2 regions of the Nonomuraea sp. NPDC050680 genome follow, and region 1 is predicted to be linked to the other one. Evidence: riboswitches for the same ligand, from Rfam matches in the RefSeq annotation. Region 1 holds a riboswitch; the other holds the start of a gene.

The links. A riboswitch is a leader RNA that binds a small molecule or an ion and turns the genes downstream of it on or off. The one in region 1 is predicted to bind thiamine pyrophosphate.
Region 2: another riboswitch for thiamine pyrophosphate. It lies ahead of AB0H88_RS01550 (FAD-dependent oxidoreductase); the one in region 1 lies ahead of AB0H88_RS36870 (cytosine permease).

Annotation. Positions count from the first base shown of each region.
Region 1 is NZ_JBFAIF010000015.1:114,478-123,651, reverse strand. It holds gene AB0H88_RS36905 (response regulator transcription factor) at 1-287, opposite strand, end outside; gene AB0H88_RS36900 (hypothetical protein) at 381-554, shown strand; gene AB0H88_RS36895 (DUF6412 domain-containing protein) at 551-772, shown strand; gene yidC (membrane protein insertase YidC) at 825-1,472, shown strand; gene AB0H88_RS36885 (ATP-binding protein) at 1,483-1,914, opposite strand; gene AB0H88_RS36880 (PAS domain S-box protein) at 2,057-3,925, opposite strand; gene AB0H88_RS36875 (methylated-DNA--[protein]-cysteine S-methyltransferase) at 4,022-4,588, shown strand; gene AB0H88_RS36870 (cytosine permease) at 4,622-5,965, opposite strand; TPP riboswitch at 5,956-6,067, opposite strand; gene AB0H88_RS36865 (rhodanese-like domain-containing protein) at 6,093-6,416, opposite strand; gene AB0H88_RS36860 (DNA-formamidopyrimidine glycosylase family protein) at 6,543-7,421, opposite strand; gene AB0H88_RS36855 (transcriptional regulator) at 7,465-8,070, opposite strand; gene AB0H88_RS36850 (GPP34 family phosphoprotein) at 8,094-8,747, shown strand; gene AB0H88_RS36845 (LCP family protein) at 8,818-9,174, opposite strand, start outside.
Region 2 is NZ_JBFAIF010000001.1:322,876-332,049, forward strand. It holds gene AB0H88_RS01530 (polyprenyl synthetase family protein) at 1-169, shown strand, start outside; gene thiE (thiamine phosphate synthase) at 332-967, opposite strand; gene AB0H88_RS01540 (Rv2175c family DNA-binding protein) at 945-1,319, opposite strand; gene AB0H88_RS01545 (FAD-dependent oxidoreductase) at 1,350-2,513, opposite strand; TPP riboswitch at 2,572-2,688, shown strand; gene AB0H88_RS01550 (FAD-dependent oxidoreductase) at 2,678-4,063, shown strand; gene thiS (sulfur carrier protein ThiS) at 4,060-4,260, shown strand; gene AB0H88_RS01560 (thiazole synthase) at 4,253-5,008, shown strand; gene pknB (Stk1 family PASTA domain-containing Ser/Thr kinase) at 5,206-7,137, shown strand; gene alc (allantoicase) at 7,174-8,118, opposite strand; gene allB (allantoinase AllB) at 8,119-9,174, opposite strand, start outside.

The sequences.
Region 1 (9,174 bases):
GCGCCGGTTTCGAGGCCGACCACGCGGTCGATCTCCTCGCCGAGCGCGGTCAGCATGATCACCGGGACCGGCCAGCGCTCCCTGAGCTTCCTGCACACCTGCAGCCCGTCGATCTTCGGCAGCATGAGGTCGAGCACCATCAGATCAGGCGGGCTGGCCAGCGCCCGCCGCAGCGCCTCGGCGCCGTCGCCCACGCACTCGACCTCGTGCCCGTCGCGCTCCAGATATCGCGCCACCACTTCGGCCACGGTCGGGTCGTCGTCGACCACCAGGATGCGCGTGTTCACCCTTTCACCGTACGGCGAGGCGTGCCGAATCGACACTTACGTCATTGCTTCGTAAGCCTCGCGGATCATGCTCGCAGGACGTACGGTGGGCGCATGAGTCGCGTCGTCATGCTCGTGCTGGGGGCCCTCCTGGGCCTCTTCGTGCTGTTCAATTTCGTGATCCCCATGATCATGGGCCTGCTCAAGGTCGCCCTGATCATCGGTGTGGTCGCCCTTCTGGTGTTCATCGCCGTCACCTTGGTCGGGAAGTCGTCCTCGTCACGGTGACGCTGTTCCTGTTCGACCCCTGGCTCATCAGCGTGACCATGGTGGCGATCCTGCTGATCGCCACCTGGGCCGCCCGGCTGCTGCCCGCCACCGGCGGCGACGCGCCCGGCTTCCCGCTGATCTATGCCCGGCGCACGGCCTTCCAGCGCCAGCGCCACCCCGCGGCGGCCGGCCGGCCACGGCCACGAGCTCCGTCATCGCGCCCCGCTTCCGGCTAAGCGGGGCTCTCTTCAGTGAGCCCTGATCCATCTTTCATTGATTGAAGGGCTCATGTTCGACTCTCTCGTCTCATTTCTGCTGGCCGTCTCCGGTGACAACGCGGCCGTGGCCATCTTGCTGTTCACCGTGGCCGTACGCCTCCTGTTGCTGCCGCTCGGCATCCGCCAGGCCCGCGCCACGCAGGTACAGAAGCGCCTGGCGCCCAAGCTGGCCGAGTTGCGGAAGCGGTGGTCCCGCAACCCCGAGCGGCTGGCCAAGGAGACCACCAAGCTGTACGCGAAGGAAGGCACCTCGCCGCTGGCCACGATCCTGCCGGGATTGGGGCAGCTTCCGTTCATGTGGGTGATGTATCGGGTCGCCACGCACCCGACCGCTTTCCTGGGCCATGACCTGCTGGGCGCCCCTTTGGGACAGCATGTCGCGGGAATTGTCACCAATTACGGTCTGGTTAGCGTGCCATTTTTGGTCTTTGCTGTGCTCATCGCGCTGATCGCGGTCGTGGCGTGGCTTTCGGCCCGCAAGATCAGCGCCACACTGCCCGACGAGCAGCCCGCGCTGATGCGGAAGATCATGCCGCTGATGCCGTTCGGCACGGTGCTGGCCGCCGCGGTACTGCCACTGGCCGCGGGGCTCTACCTGCTGATCAGCACGGCGTGGACCGTGGGAGAGCGCGCGGTCCTGGCCGCCCGGCCTCTCTGAGCGCTGGCCGCTACCCGGCCTCTCTCAGCGCGTGGACCTGCCCGTTCATCAATCCGTTGGGTGCGTGCAAGATCGCCCACACCGTGGTGATGTCACCGTCGTGGCGGACTCCCCAGCTCTCCGCGACGTACTCGACGATGCCGAGCCCCCTGCCCCCGAGCGACGACAGAGTCGGCCGGCCGGCGCGGGGCTCGGTGGCCGCGCCGCCATCGCTCACAGCGACCTCGATGTGTTCGTCACTCCGCAGCCAGGCCACCCTGATCATGCCCGACGGCAGCGGATGCGCATGCCGTAGCGCGTTGCTCAGCAGCTCGCTCACCACGAGGACGGCATCGTCGATCGCGGTGGCGAAAACACCACAATCCTGCAGGTCAGTGCTCAGCCGCTGGCGGGCGACGGCGACACTGGACGGCGCGTACGGCAGTAGCACCACGCTTGACACACCCACCTCCCCGCTCCCAGTGCCCCCCACGGGAACACTCCCCGGTACGACCGAAATGCCCCGTTACTCGATCCCAGAAACCGCATCTCGATCACAGCTTGTACACATCGGACGATAGATCAGCTTAACCGTTACCACCTCGTTACCGCAGCGGTGTGTCGGATCGGATAGAGGAAGCGTTACCCAACACGAGCCGCATTCGAGTGCCTCCACCGGGTCGCGAATGGGCACTCACATCGCCGCCCTGAGCCCTGGCCAGACTGCGCACGATGTAGAGCCCGAGGCCGACCCCGCCGAACCTGCGACGGTCACCGCTGTCGACCTGGACGAACCGCTCGAAGACCCGCTCCCGGTCCGGCGCGGCGATGCCGACGCCCTCGTCGTCCACGACCACGATCACGGCGTCGTCCTCGGGCCAGGCGCCCACGCTGATCAGGCCGCCAGTCGGTGAGTACTTGAAGGCGTTCTCCAGCAGCTGGCCGAGGATGATGTCGGTGGCGAGCGCGTCGCCTCTGACGTACGGCAGCGCGTCAGGGATGGCCACCTCCACCCGGTGCCTGTCGGACAGCACGGGCAGCCCGAGGGTGGCCGCGTGGATCCGCTCGGCCAGATCGAACGCCTCGATGCGCACCTGCGGTTCGTCGGCGCCCGCCCTGGCGCCGAGCAACAGATGATCCATGAGCTGCCCGAGCGACCTGGCCCGCTCAGCGATCGTGTGGACGGCGGAGCGCCGCTCGGTGTCGGTCAGCTTGTCCCAGCGTGCGTCGAGCGTGCTGGCGAACCCGCGCACGATCGTGATGGGCGTACGCAACTCATGGCTGGTCGTGGCCAGGAACAGGTCCTTGGCCTCCTCCAGCTCCTTGGCCGTGGTCACGTCGCGGAAGTCGACGACCACCTCTCCGGTCTCCTCGATCTGGGCGCTGACCACGTCCAGCCAGCGCCCGCTCTCCAGCTGGTAGGTGAGCTTCTCTCCCGGGCTGGGCAGCGGGAAGGGCAGCGGCCCGCCGATGACGGCCTCTCTCGCCGTCGCGGTGAGCTCGGCGGCGGCCGGGTTCCACTGGCTGACCCGCCCGGCGCGGTCGAGCACGGCGATGCCGTCGGCGCTGGCGTCGAACACCGCGCGCTCGTGCGCCCGCTGCCGTACGGCCTCCTGGTAGGCCACCGCGTTGCCGACCGCGATGCCGGCGTGCCCGGCCAGCAGCTCCAGGAGCTCGAGCTCCAGGTGGCCGGGCTTGCGCTCGGCGAACAGCGCGTACAGTGCGCCGTAGGGACGGCCACCGACCGCGGCCAGGCCGAGCGCGATCGTGTGCAGTCCGTCGAGCTCCGCCCACACCAGGTCGCCGAGGCCCTGCGACTCCAGCATCACCGTCTTCCCGGTGCGTAAGAGCTTGCCGACCAGGCTGGTACGCAGGTCGGCCGTCACATCCTTGAGCGAGTCGGGCAACTGGTGCGCGCTCACCAGCCGCAGCCGCTCGCCCTCGATGAGCACGAAGCCGCCCGCGTCGGCGCCGGTCAGCTCGGTCAGGCTGGCCGCGATGCGGTCGAGCACCGCGGACAGCTCCAGCTCGGCGTTGATGTCGCCGACCACGTCGGTGAGCCGGCGCACCAGCCTGGCCCGCCGCGCCATGCGATTCCTGGCGGCCTCGTCGGCCTCGGTCAGATGGTGCACGAAGACGTAGCCCGCCACGGCGCTGCCCGTGAGCAGCGCGCTCGTGTCGACCCTCAGGTCGAGCACGGTGCCGTCCCTGCGCAACCGCTTGGTGCGCAGCGACACCTGGCCGCCCGTGCGCACCCGTTCGAGCACCGCGTTGTGCTCCGCTGTCAGCTCCCCCGGCACGATCGGCGCCCTGCGGCCCAGCATCTCCTCGGCCGACCAGCCGAAGAGCCGCTCCGCCGCCCGGTTCCAGACGAGTACGGTCTGGTCCCTGTCGAGCGCGACCACGGCGTTGGGCGAGCTGGCGAGCACCGCGCGAGCGATCTCATCGTCACTGCCTGCTCTGTCGTCACCCACACCTCCATAGTGCCTGTGGCGTGCGGCGTTCGTCGGGCGATCCGTCCGATACGCTGCGGGCACGGCCTTTCAGGGCGGCGGAAGAGGGTGGCGGGTATGTCCAGTGGAGACCTCGATGCCCTGCTGCGGGTGACTTCTGCCACTTATCGCGGCGAGGTGCCGCCCGATGTGGCGTTCGGCACCTATGACGGCGCGGTCGGCCGGCTGGTGCTGGCGGTGAGCGGCAAGGGCATCGTGGCGTGCAGCTTCGAGGCGGAGGACACCGTCTTCGAGTTGGTCGTGCGGCATGTGGGCGCGTTCGTCGGGCCCGACCCCGGGCGGCTCGACCCGGTGCGCAGGGAGCTCGACGCCTACTTCTCCGGGCGCCTGCGGACCTTCGCCACGCCGGTCGACCTGTCCATCGCCACGACGTTCGCCCGTACGGTGCTGCAGAAGACGATAGCCGTGCCCTACGGGCAGACGGCGACCCTCGACGCGATCGGCGAGAGCATCGGCCGGCCGCGCGCGCTGCGCGCGGTCGGCAACGCGCTCAACGCCAACCCCGTCTGCGTGGTCGTGCCGTGCCACCGGATCGTGCCGGGTGACGGCGAGCTCGGCGACTACGCGGGCGGCCAGGCCGCCAAGCGCCACCTGCTCAACATCGAGAAACGCTCGCGGGCCTGACGTACGTACTCAACGACGCGCTCAAGGGCGAGCTCAACCGCGAGCGATCGACGCGCGCCTGGTCGCCCAGCCGATCGCCAGCGTCACCAGAGCCGCCACCAGAGCCGCGCCCAGGGCCCCGTTCATCCACGGCTGCCTGGTGAACCCGATGGCCTCGCGCACCGCCGCCCAGAGGCCGTCCCATTGGGCGACCGTGGGCGTGGAGGTGGTCAGCCAGTAGGCCGCGAAGCCGAGCGCCCAGGGCACCAGCATGGACCAGCGGGAGGGCGCGTCCTCGTCGGTGTTCCACCCCGAGGATCCGCCGAGCAGGAAGTAGTCGACCGCCAGCACCGCGAACATCGGCACGAACACCGCCCCGATCACCCCCAGGAACGCCCCGTAGGAGTTCACGTCGACCACCAGCGCGATGGCGGTGGTCAGCACGCCGATGGCGATCGAGAAGACCCGCCGGTCGACACGCGGCATGAGGTTCTGCAGGGACATGGTCGTGGAGTAGACGTTCGCGAACGACTGGTCGGCCTCCCGCAACACGAGGATCGCGAAGAACAGCGCGCCCAGCGGCACCGCGACGAACGCCCCGAACACGGCCGTGCCGTCGGCGGCCACCGCGGCGGACCCGGCGATCGCCACCGCGTAGACGCCCAGCCCCAGGCAGGCGACCTGCGCCAGCGTGTAGCCGCCGACCACGCCCGCGAAGGCCGCCCGGCTCGACCTGGAGTGCCGGGCGAAGTCCGCTGCGATCGGCACCCACGAGACCGACAGCGCGATGACGTAGTCGACCGCGGGCGCGAACGCCGTCCACGACCCGCCGCCCTGCGGCGGAGCCTTCGACAGGAACGCCACCGCGAACCAGACGAGCGAGATGATCACCCCGATGGTGACGTAGCGCCGCAGCAGCCGGATCGACCCGAGCGGCCAGATGGTCAGCGAGGTGGTCAGCACCCCCGCCGCCACCACCCACACCTGGTACGGCACCACGGCGCCGAAGATGGCCATCGCGCCCTTGGCGATCACCCACAGCTCGAAGGCGCCCCACCCGATCATCTGGACGATGTTGAGCACGGTCGGGATGTAGGACAGCCGCGCCCCGAACAACCCGCGCAGCAGCACCATCGCCGGCCGCCCGGTCTGCGTGCCCGGGATGGCCGACAGCCCCACCATGACCGTGCCCACCAGGCTGCCGACGAGGGCGGCGAGCAGAGCGGCGGTCAGGCTGAGCGGACTCCCGCCGAGCGGGTCGAGCAGGAACAGCGCGCCGCTGAACCCCAGCAGGCTCACGGCCAGGTTCGCCCACAGGGCTCCCTGGTCGAGCAGCCCGAGCGTCTTGGGGGGCGTCCCTTCGAGGGTCAGCGGGACTTCGTCGACGACATGCGTCATCTCACACTCCCTACGCCGGCATTACCCGGACAGGTTCATGCGGTCGGCGACAGATCAGTCGCCCTCTCAGCCCGGTGCACCCGAGCTCCCGCGGTTTGTGTAGTTGTCGAGCGGATTATGCCATCCCTCAGGCGACGAACGGCGGGTGCCCCGTCTCGCTGACCATCGGGCGGCTCGCGGCCGCCCACAACTGCATGCCGCCGTCGACGTTGACCGCCTCACGCCCGAGCTGGTTGAGCCAGGCCGCGACCTGGAACGACCGGCCACCGACCCGGCAGACCACGTAGACGGTCCGGTCGCCCGGCACCTCCTCGACCCGCCCCTGGAGCTGCGTCATCGGGATGTGCACCGCCTCGGGGGCGTGCCCGGCCACCCATTCCTCCTGTTCGCGCACGTCGAGCAGGTAGCCGTCGGTGGGAACGTCGCTGGCCGGGATCTCTGGAACCGTCATACCTCCATCATCCCTTGTCACTGGGCATCTCTTGTCGCCGGTCAGCTCTTGTCACCGGTCAGCTCTTGTCACCGGTCAGCTCTTGTCGCCGGTCGTAGGTGGCACGGACCCTGGAAGCACGAGGCGTCACTTCAGCAGACGGGACAGACGGCGGTCGGCCAGCGGCTTGCCGCCCGTCTGGCAGGTGGGGCAGTACTGGAGCGAGGAGTCCGCGAAGGACACCTCGCGGATCGTGTCACCGCACACGTCGCACGGCTGACCGGCGCGGTTGTGGACGCGAAGGCCGGACTTCTTCTCCGCCTTGAGGTCCTTGGCGGCCAGGCCGTGCGCCCGCTCGACCGCCTCGCGCAGGGTGGTGACGATGGCCTCGTGCAGGTCGGCGATCTGGGCGTCGGTGAGGGTCGAGGCGATCTTGAACGGTGACATCTTGGCCGCGTGCAGCACCTCGTCGGAATAGGCGTTGCCGATGCCCGCGATGACCTTCTGGTCGCGCAGCAGGCCCTTCACCTGGGTGCGGCTGCCGTTCAGGATGGACTTGAGCGTGGCCACGGTGAAGGCGTCGTCGAGGGGGTCGGGGCCGAGGGCGGCGACCCCCGGCACGTCATCCGGATTTTTCGTGACATAGACGGCGAGGCGCTTCTGCGTTCCCGCCTCGGTCAGCTCGAACCCGGGCGCCAGCCCCTCGTCGTCGGGCGCCAGGCGTACCCGTACCGCCAGCGGGCCCTTGCCCGGACGGACCGGCTTCGCGCCCGAGAGGTCCTCGCGCCAGCGCAGCCACCCCGCGCGAGCCAGGTGGATGACCAGGTGCAGGCCGTCGCAGTCGAAGTCGAGGAACTTGCCGTGCCTGGCCACGCCCGTGATGGTCAGCCCGCCGAGCGCGGTGACCGGCGGGTCGAACGTCTTGAGCGCCGAGAAGGCCACCACGTCGACGCCCAGGAGAGTGCGACCGACCGCCCGCTCGCGCAGGAAACCGGCGAGCGATTCCACTTCGGGGAGTTCCGGCATGCCACCAGGGTACGACGCGCCGTTGTCCACAGCCTGTGGATAACTATGGCACGTCCCAGAACGCCAGCTCGTGCGCCATCCCCTCACGGAACAGCGCCTCCGCCCGCGCGGGCTCGGGATCGGCCTGGTCGATCATCTCGGCGATCCGCACGGTCAGCGCCGCGAACCCGGGATCGGCGTACGTCTCCACCCACCTCCGATAGCGCGGCTCGGCGGGCAACTCCTTCGCCAAGAGCTGGCCAAGCGTCGAATATCCCCACATGCAGGGATAGAGCGCGGCCAGCCCGTCACCGTAATCGGCGGCCGACTCCAGCAGGAACGCCGTGTAGGCCGCGCACGCCGGTCCCTTCCGCGCGCCTTCCAGGTCCGCCCCGAACGAGGCCGACAGCTCCCGGTGCAGGCTCAGCTCGTCATGGAAGGTCGTGTGCGCCAGGTCCACGAGGTCGCCCAGATGCGCGGCCGGCGCCTGCCAGGCCAGCCGCGCGAACACCCGCACATAGTCCAGCAGGAACAGGTAGTCCTGCTCCAGCCACGACCGGAACACCGGCTCCGCCAGATCGCCGCGCCCTATGCCCGCGACCGTGGGATGCGCGAGCTGCGCGGCGAGGAGGGGACGCCCGGCCGCATGCAACTTCTCGGAGATACCCATGAGCGGCAGGTTAGTGTCAGGGGATGAGTGTGACGATCGCCGAAGAACTCCTCCTGCTCGCCTACAGCGAGGAGGAGGGCAAGCAGCTCATCAGCGGCAGCCAACTCGACCCGGCGCTCGGCGGCGCCATCCTCGCGGAGCTGGCGATCAACGAGCGGGTGGCCCTGTCCGGCAAGAAGGTGTCCGTCGAGGACGCCACGCCGCTGGGCGACGACGAACTCGACGCCGCGCTGACCCGCATCGCGCAGGAGGGCAAGGAGCGCAAGCCCGACTGGTGGGTCCAGCGGCTCCACTCCACCAAGCTGCGCCGGCGCCTGCTCATCCGGCTGGCCGAGACGGGCGTGCTGGCCGAGGAGCGCGGCAAGGTGCTCGGCGTCTTCCCCACCACCCGCTGGCCGGAGGCCGACGGCAGCGTCGAGGCGGAGGTCAGGCAGCGCGTGAGCGGCGTCCTGGCGGGCGCCGAGCCCGACGGGCGCACGGCGGTGCTCATCGCCGTCATGCACGCCGCCAAGCTCGACCGCAAGGCGTTCCCCGGCGCGGACAAGGCCCGCATCAAGGAGATCGCCGAGGGCGACTGGGCGGGCGACGCGGTGGCCAAGACGATCGCCGCGATCAACTCGGTCATCCTGATCGCCGCCACCGGCGCCGCCATCGGCGCCGGCACCGCAGGAAGCTAGGTCCCCCAAGGGTCCCTGTGACGGTCCGTCGTGGCAGGGACCCCGGCGGGGGATACTCCAGAACACCGGATCAGCCGGCGTCGAGGATCTCCTTCGGCACCGGCTTGTCCTCCTTGATCGCGTTGAACAGGGCAGTGGCCTTCTCCCTGTCCCATTTGACCGCGCTGCCGCCGCCCGCGATCTCGTTGCCGCCGAACGGCACGACCGTGGTCACCGGGCTGTCGCCCATGGCCAGGCCCAGCGAGAGCATGTCGAACGCGCCCGTGCTCGAATCGACGGCCACCGCGTCGGTGGCGCTCATGGCCAGCGGGATCGAGGTGAACGGATTGATCAGCGTGCCGGGGCTGGCCGCCTTCTTCACGACCGCGCCGAGGAACTGGCGCTGGCGCTTGGTCCGCTCGAAGTCGGGCAGCGCGCCGCCCTTGCG
Region 2 (9,174 bases), on a different contig from region 1:
CGCGCTGCGGGGCATCATCGAGGGCACCGGGGCGCTGCGCCAGTGCGAGGACATGATCGGTGACTACCTCGGCGAGGCGCTGACGTTCCTCGGCAAGGCGCCCATCACACCGGACGCCCGCGCGGCCCTGTCGGACCTGGCGGTGGCCGCCACCTCACGCACAACCTGAGCCACCTCACGCACAACCTGAGCCACCACACGCACTACCGGTCACTCTCACGCACGCCTGAGCGACCTCACGCACACGGTGAGTGGCCGCACGTACACGGTGAGTGGCCGCACGTACGAGCTGAGTAGGGCGCGGGCGCCGGGCGGCGCCCGCGCGCGTCCGTCAGCGGGCCAGGCGCTTGGCGAACTCCGCTGCCGCGGCGCCCGGGTCCTCGGCGTCCGTGATGGCGCGTACCACCACGACCCGTTCGACCCCATACGACCGCACCTGGTCGAGATTGCCCAGGTCGATGCCGCCGATGCCGAACCACGGCCGCCCGCTGCCGAGCGACGCCGCGTGCCGGAGCAGCGACGGCCCCGGCGCGTGGCGGCCCGGCTTGGTCGGCGTCGGCCAGACGGGACCGCAGCAGAAGTAGTCGACGCCCTCCTCCACGGCCGCGGCGGAAGCCTCGGCGATGGAGTGGGTGGACCGTCCGATGAAGACATCGTCGCCGAGTATCTCTCGCGCGACCTTCACCGGAAGATCATCTTGCCCCAGGTGGAGCACGTCGGGCCGGGCGGCGTACGCGATGTCGGCCCGGTCGTTGACCGCCAGCAGCCGGCCATGCCGGTCGCAGGCGTCGCGGAAGACCTCGAGGAGCGCGAGCTCTTCGCGCGCCTCCAGGCCCTTTTCCCGCAACTGGACGATGTCCACGCCCGCGGCCAGCACCGCGTCGAGGAAGTCGGCCAGGTCACCGCGTTCGCGACGGCCGTCCGTACAGAGGTAGAGGCGGGCGTCAGAAAGCGAGGGCTTGGGCACGCCGCTTGACCTCGGTATGGCGACCGGCCCTGATGGCGTCGACGGGCGAGCCGGGCAGGGAGTCGTCAGGGGTGAAGAGCCAGCGAAGCGACTCGATGTCGTCGTAACCGGAGTCTCGCAGCACGGAGAGTGTGCCGGGCAGACCCTTCATCACGTCCTTTCCGTCAAGGAACACCGCGGGCACTTGTGGCCCACCACCACCCCGGCGCACACCGAGCAGTTTCCGATCCTTGAGGAGTTGCTTGGCCCGCCCTATCGAGAGGTCGAGGCGCGCGGCCACTTCGGGGAGAGTGAGCCACTCGGCGACGAGTTGGTCGGTCTCCCGGTCGATCTGCGCAACAGAAAGCGTCACGAAACCACAACTACCACATGGCGTGCTTGCTCAAACAACACAATCCCGTAGGGAGACGTCGGGATCTACCAGGCGTTCGGCGTCTACGCGGTGTCCGGCTTCGATGATTCTGCGGCCCTGGACGAGGTCTCGGGGCCGGTCCACGGCGAGTACGGCGGCCAGGGTGTCGTCCGAGGTGAGCCAGCAGGCCGACCATTTTCCGCCGAGTTCGCCTCGGTAGAGGAGGCGGTCTCCGGCCGGGTGGTGGCCCGCGTACTGGACCATGTGGCCGAACTGCTCGGACCAGAAATAAGGCACCGGGTCGTAGGCGGCCTCCACGCCCAGCAGCGTGGCGGCGGCCACCTCGGGCGAGTTGAGCGCGGCGTCCCAGTGCTCGACCCTCAGCCTGGTCTCGAACCGGCGCGACCACCAGGCCGCGCAGTCGCCCACGGCCACGACGTTCGGCAGGGAGGTGCGCAGGTGCTCGTCGGTGACGACGCCGTTGTCCAGGTCGATGCCGGAGCCCGCGAGCCAGCCGACGGCCGGGCGTACTCCGACACCGGTGACGACCACATGCGCCTCGATGAGGCTTCCGTCCGCGAGCGTGACGCCGCCGTCGTCCACGGAGCCGACCAGGGTGTTGAGCCGCAGGTCGATGCCCTCGTACCAGCCCTGGGTGCGGGCGCCGATCTCGGGACCGACCGCCTGGGCGAGCGGGGTGGGGCCCGCCTCGATCACGGTCACCTCGCAGCCGGCCCGGCGGGCGGCGGTGGCCACCTCGGCGCCGATCCAGCCGGCGCCGATGATCACCACCTGGGCACCCTTGACGAGCCGGGCACGCAGCTCCAGTGCGTCGTCGAGGGTGCGCAGCACGTGTTGGCGGCCGTCGCCGGGCAGCGTGATCGGCTCGGCTCCGGTGGCGATCACCAGGCCGTCGTAGCCGAGCTCGCCCTCGGTGGTCTCGACGACGCCGGGACGCAGTGCCTTGACCGAGACGCCCGGCCAGAAGTCCACCTCCAGCACGGCGAGGTCGGCGTCGACGAAGCTGGAGTCACTGCTGCCCGACAGGACCGCCTTCGACAGGGGTGGCCGGTCGTATGGCCGGTGCCGCTCCTGCCCGATCAGCGTGATCCTGCCGTCGAACCCTTTCGCGCGCAGCGCCTCGACACTCCGTACGCCGGCCAGACCGGCGCCTGCCACCACCACATGATTCACGTTCAAGACCATAACGGGGCCCGTGCCTGGGCGTCGCGCCGAGGCCGTAGGGTGGAGACGTAAGACGCGCGGGAGTCCGGCCGTTACCGGGCTGAGAGGAAGGCTGCACCGGGCCTTCGACCGCAAGACACCTGATCCGGATCATGCCGGCGAAGGGAGCGGACGTGGACATCGTCGTAGGCGGCGGGATCGTCGGGCTGTCCATCGCCTGGCGCCTGTCCCGCTCGGGGCGGCCGGTCACCGTGGTCGACCCCGCTCCGGCCACTGGGGCCTCGCACGCGGCGGCGGGCATGCTGGCGCCGGTGAGCGAGGTCACCTACACCGAGGAGCCGCTGCTCCGGCTGGGCCTCGCCGCACTGCGCCGCTGGCCGTCCTTCGCCACCGAACTCGCCGCCGACGCCGCCCTCGATGCTGGTGCGGGACCCGCCGCCAACCGCACTCACGGGGGCGGCCTCGATACTGGTGCGGGACCCGCCGCCTCCGACATCGGCCTCCATACTGGTGCGGAACCCGCCGCCTCCGACATCGGCCTCCATGCTGGTGCGGGACCCGCCGCCAACCGCCTTGACGAGGCCGGGGCATCTGAAGCGGTCGGGAGCGGGCTCAGCGAGGCCGCGCGGGCCGGGCTGGACTTCCGGGTCGACGGGACGCTGGCCGTGGCGTTCGGGGCCGACGATCTGGCGGCGCTCGGTGAGCTGGCCGCGTTCATGGAGAAGCTGGGGCTACCGGTCGAGCGGCTGACCGGGCGCGAATGCCGTCGGCTGGAGCCCATGCTGGCGCCCTCCGTACGCGGTGGGCTGCTGGCCCGTGGAGACGCCTGGGTGGACCCGCGCCGTGTCACCGCCGCGCTCCTGGCCGCACTCGACCGCCTGGGCGTCCCACTCGTCCGGGCTCGCGCCAGCGAACTGCTCCGGGACGGCGACCAGGTCGTGGGCGTACGCCTCGCACCCCCGGACCGGACGGCCACCCCGGACCGGACGGCCACCCCGGACGGGACAGCCATCCCGGACCACGACCTCCCGCAGTCGGACATCCCCGCCGAGATCCGGGGCGAGCGTGTCGTGCTGGCGGCCGGGGCGTGGAGTGCCGGGCTGGCCGATGTCCCGGTACGGCCGGTCAAGGGGCAGATCATGCGGCTGAGCTCCCCTCAGCCCTTGCTCGGCAGGTGCGTACGCGGAACGGTGCACGGGAAATCCGTGTACCTGGTGCCGAGGGGTGACGGTGAGCTGGTGGTCGGGGCGACCCAGGAAGAGCTGGGGTTCGACACGAGGGTGACGGCGGGCGGACTGTACGAGCTGCTGCGGGACGCCCACGAACTGGTGCCGGGCGTCACCGAGCTGGAGATCGCCGACGTGGTGGCGGGGCTGCGTCCGGGCACACCGGACAACGTCCCGCTCATCGGGCCCAGCGGGACCCCGGGGCTGGTGCTGGCCACCGGGCATCACCGGGGCGGGGTGCTGCTGGCCCCGCTCACGGCGGCCATCTTGCTGGGCGAGGAGAGCGAGCTCGCGGAGCTGTGCTCGCCGCTGAGGTATCGGGATATTTCATGATTGTGACCATCAATGGGGCCCCGCACGAGGTGCCCGACGGCACCACCGTGGCGCAGGCCGTACTCACGCTCACCACGGCCACGACCGGCGTGGCCGTGGCCGTGAACGACGAGGTGGTGACGCGGAGCGCCTGGGAGACGACGGCGCTCGGCGACAGCGACCGGATGGAAGTGCTGACGGCGGTGCAAGGTGGATGATCTACTCATAGCCGGAGAGAAGTTCTCCTCCCGGCTCATCATGGGCACCGGCGGCGCGCCGTCTCTGGAGGTGCTCGACCAGGCGCTGGTCGCGTCCGGCACCGAGCTGACGACCGTCGCCATGCGGCGGCTCGACCCCGGCGCGCCCGGCTCGGTGCTCGAGGTGCTGCGCGAACGCGGCATCAAGGTCCTGCCCAACACCGCCGGCTGCTTCACCGCGGGCGACGCCGTGCTGACCGCCCGGCTGGCCAGGGAGGCGCTCGGCACGAACTGGGTCAAGCTTGAGGTCATCGCCGACGAGCGGACGCTGCTGCCGGACCCGATCGAGACGTTCGACGCGGCCGAACGGCTGGTGGCCGACGGGTTCGTGGTGCTGCCGTACATCGGCGACGACCCGGCGCTGGCACGTCGCCTGGAGCTGGCCGGATGTGCGGCGGTGATGCCGCTCGGCGCGCCGATCGGCTCGGGCCTCGGCATCCGCAACCCGCACAACATCGAGCTCATCGTGGAGGCGGCCTCGGTGCCGGTGATCCTCGACGCGGGCATCGGTACGGCCAGCGACGCCGCCCTGGCGATGGAGCTGGGCTGCGACGCCGTACTCCTGGCCACGGCCGTGACCAGGGCGCAGCGGCCGGAGCTGATGGCGACGGCCATGAGAGCGGCCGTCCAGGCGGGCCGGTTCGCGCACCAGGCGGGCCGCATCCCCCGCCGCCGCTACGCGGAGGCCTCCTCGCCGACAGGCCCGTAGCCACGCGGAGGCCCCGGGCGGCCCCGTGGCCACGCGGAGGCCCCGGGCGGGTCCGTAGCCACCGACGCCACGCGGAGCCGACGAAACGGGATATGTCCGGATATGTTCAAGATAGGTGCGTTCCAACGAGCACGGCTCAGCATCGGTTTCGGATGGTCAGGCCTTGCCAGTGGCAAAACGCCCGTAAACTCAGCGGGGTGGACACGACGACAGCGGACCCTCTCGTCGGACGGCTGCTCGATGGGCGTTATCGCATCGAGTCCCGGATCGCGCGGGGCGGTATGGCGACCGTCTACCTGGCGCTCGACGTGCGGCTTGACCGCACGGTCGCGCTGAAAGTCATGCATCGCTCGCTCGCCGAGGACCCGGCGTTCGTGCGGCGGTTCATCGGCGAGGCCAAGTCTGTGGCCAGCCTCTCGCACCCCAACGTGGTGCACGTCTTCGACCAGGGCACCGACGGTGACGTGGTCTACCTGTCGATGGAGTACGTCCCCGGCAGGACGCTCCGCGACACCCTGCGCGACCGGGGCAGGCTGCCCGCCCGCGAGGCGCTGGAGATCATGATCCCGGTGCTCGCGGCCTTGGGCGCGGCCCATCAGGCCGGCATGGTGCACCGCGACGTCAAGCCCGAGAACGTCCTGCTCACCGACGACGGCCGGGTCAAGGTGGTGGACTTCGGCCTGGCCCGGGCCATCGAGGCGACCAACCAGACCCGCACCGGCGTGATGATCGGCACGATCGGCTACATGTCACCCGAGCAGGTCATGACCGGCGGCGCCGACGTGCGCAGCGACGTCTACGCGGCGGGCATCATGCTGTTCGAGCTGGTGACCGGCGAGCAGCCCTACGACGGCGAGACGCCGATGTCGGTGGCCTACCGGCACGTCCACGACACCGTGCCGCCGCCGTCCTCCGTGGCGCCGGAGGTGCCGCCGCTGATCGACACGCTGGTGACACACGCCACGGCCCGCTCCCCCGACGACCGGCCCGCCGACGCGACCGCGATGCTGGTGGCGGCCGTGGACGCGCACCGCATGCTGCCCCGTACGACGACGCCACCCCTGCACGCGGGAGCGTCCGGGGCACGCTCCATGCCGTACTCGATGCCTGACTCCAGGCCCGCCACCGCGCCGCACGCGATGACGCAGGTGGTGCCGAACCACACGATGATCCAGCCGCGCGAGGAGATGCCCGCGCGGCGCGCCGGTTTCCGGCCCAACTGGTTCCTGGTCGGGCTCGCCGTGGTCATGGTGGTGGCGGTGGCGCTGACGGGCTGGTACTTCTCGCAGACCACGTACGTGCCGGTGCCCGACCTGGTCGGCAAGGACCTGGCGGTCGCCCAGCGGGCCGCCGCCGCCCAGGGCTTCCAGGTGAAGACGGCCCCCGGCCAGCACGATGAGAAGGTGGCCGAGGGCCTCGTACTGAGGACCGACCCTGGACGCAACGTCGAGGTCGAGCGGGGGGCGGCCCTCACGCTGGTGCCCTCGCTGGGCCCGAAGCGGGTGCTGGTGCCCAACGTCGAGGGCATGTCCGAGCCCGAGGCCCGCACCGCGATCGGCAAGGCCGGGCTCGACGTCAACCGCGTCAGCCGGCAGGCCAACCAGGAGATCGCGCGCGGCAAGGTGATCCGCACCTCGCCCGACGTGGGCGAGAAGGTCAAGGAGAACTCGAAGGTCAACATCTACGTCAGCGCGGGGCTCGTGATGCCCGACGTCAGCGGCATGCCCAAGGACGAGGCGGCCAGCTACCTCGGCACCCAGGGCTTCCAGGTGCAGGTCAACGAGGTCGACGACAGGGCCGAGCCGTGCACGGTGATCGCGCAGGCGCCCAAGGCCAAGGCCGAGGTCGACAAGGGCGCGCAGGCCATGATCACGGTGGCCCGGTGCCAGACCGACTTCTGGGACTGGTTCAGCGGTGACAATGAGGACAACGAGGCGCGTGACGACCAGGAGTTCCAGCTCGTCCCGTCGGTGGTCGGCAAGAACACCGGCGACGCCAGGAACGAGTTACAGGGTCTCGGCTTCAGGGTGCAGATCCGCAAGCTCTCGGGCGATGGAGTCGTCCGGTTCCAGCGCCCGGCGGGCAACAGCGAGCGGCCGCCCGGCGCGACGGTGGTCCTCTGGCAGTGACCCGGCCGCAGGGCGACGGCCGCAGGGCGACGGCCGTCAGGCGAGGTTGCCGTGCAGCCGGACCCTGGCAAGTCCCCCGTCGGGATAGATGTCGACACGCACCCGCGTGACCGGCCCGGCGTGCTCCAGGCGGAACCGGTGCGGGGTGTCGGGCTGCAGCCGCGTCCTGGCCAGCAGTTCCACCTCACGGTCACCGTCGTAGCCGGTCATTGACACCCATCCGGGCGCGTTGAACAGCAGGTTCGTGGTGTCGATCTCGGCCAGCCGGATGACGCCGCGCGCGGCGAGCCGGATGACCAGCCACTCGTTCCCGGCCTCGCGCCGCCGCGCGGTCTCCCAGCCCTCCGCCTGGTGGCGGGCCGGCCCGGGGGCCAGGACGTTGTCGGGCGCCGAGTAGAACTCGTTGGAGCAGGCGATGACCCGCCCCCCGTTCGCCAGGGCGGCCAGGTCGAGGCCGAGCCCGTCGTAGAGGGACAGATCCGGCCGGACCTCGCCGTGTACGCGCAGCCGGGCGATCCCGCCGTCGGGATACATGTTCAGCCGCACGTGCGTGTAGCGGGAGTCGTCGGTCACCTCGAAAGCGTGCTCGGCGTCCCCCTTGAGGTCGCTCCTCGGCACGATCTCCACCCAGTCGGCGTCGGCGAGCTCGGCGGGCGACGGGTAGCCGTCCACGGCCGCGGCCTCGACCGAGGCGTGGGGCGGGTAGTTGCCCTTGAACCAGGCCGTGTCGATCACCACGCCGCGTACGACGCCCGGCAGCCCGAGCCGGACGATCGCCCAGTCGTGGCCGGGGTCGCGTCGGCGCCGGGTCTCCCAGCCGTCGTAGACCTGGCCCTTGTTGCCGAACGTCTCCGCCTGGAAGCCCGGTCGCCCCGGCCGGATCAGGCTCTCCTTCTCGGCGAAGGACTCGTCGCTGGCGGCGACCACGGAGCCGCCGAGGGTACGCAGCGCGAGATCGGGCAGGGCGGTGAAGCCGGGCATCTACTGCTCTCCCAACAGGAAGGCTCCGTGCGGTAGGCCGTCAGTGGGCCGGCCGCGGAGCCAGGTCGTAAGGACGGCGCCCTTGAGGAGGTGGCCGTGGTAGGGCGTCACCGGGTTCTTGTGGTGAAGGTGGGCCGCGTCGACCGGGCTGACGGCCGTAGCATCGAAAGCCACCAGATCAGCGTCGTTGCCAACCTTTATTGCGCCTTTTCCGGAAATATGGGCTATTGCCGCTGGTTGGGTGGACATCCAGCGCACCACGTCGGCCAGCCCGTGACCGCGGCGCGACGCCTCGGTCCACACGGCGGACAGGCCGAGCTGGAGCGAGGCGATGCCGCCCCAGGCCGCCGCGAACGAGGGCACCTTGAGGTCGGCCGGTGCGGGCGAGTGGTCGGAGACGACGCAGCTCAGCACGCCGCTCGTCAGCCCGTCCCAGAGCCGGTCGCGGTTGGCGGCGGAACGGATCGGCGGGCAGCACTTGTAGGCGGTCTCGCCCTCGGGCACCTGTTCGGCGGCCAGGGTCAGGTAGTGGGGACAAGTCTCGGCCGTGATGCGTACCCCTTCGGCCTGGGCGGCGGCCAGCGGCTCCAGGCAGTCGGCGCTGGAGACGTGCAGGATGTGCACCCGGGCGCCGCTCTCCCGGGCCAGCCGGATCACCTGCTCGACCGCGCTGCGCTCGGCCGCGCCCGGCCGGGAGTCCACGAACTCGCGGTACGTCGGACCCGCCGGCTCGGCGAGCAGCGCCGGGTCCTCGGCATGGACGACCATGAGAGCGTCGAACCCGGCGAGCTCCGTGAGCGCCTGGCCTACCTCCGAAGGGCTGAGCGGCGGGAACTCCTCCACGCCCGACGGCGACAGGAAGCACTTGAAGCCGTAGACACCGCGGTCGTGCAGCGGGCGCAGGTCCTTGACGTTGCCGGGGATCGCGCCGCCCCAGAAGCCGACGTCCACGTGACACTGCCCGGCGGCGGCGCGCAGCTTGGTGTCGAGCGCGTCCACGGTGACGGTGGGCGGGAGCGAGTTGAGCGGCATGTCCACGATCGTGGTGACTCCGCC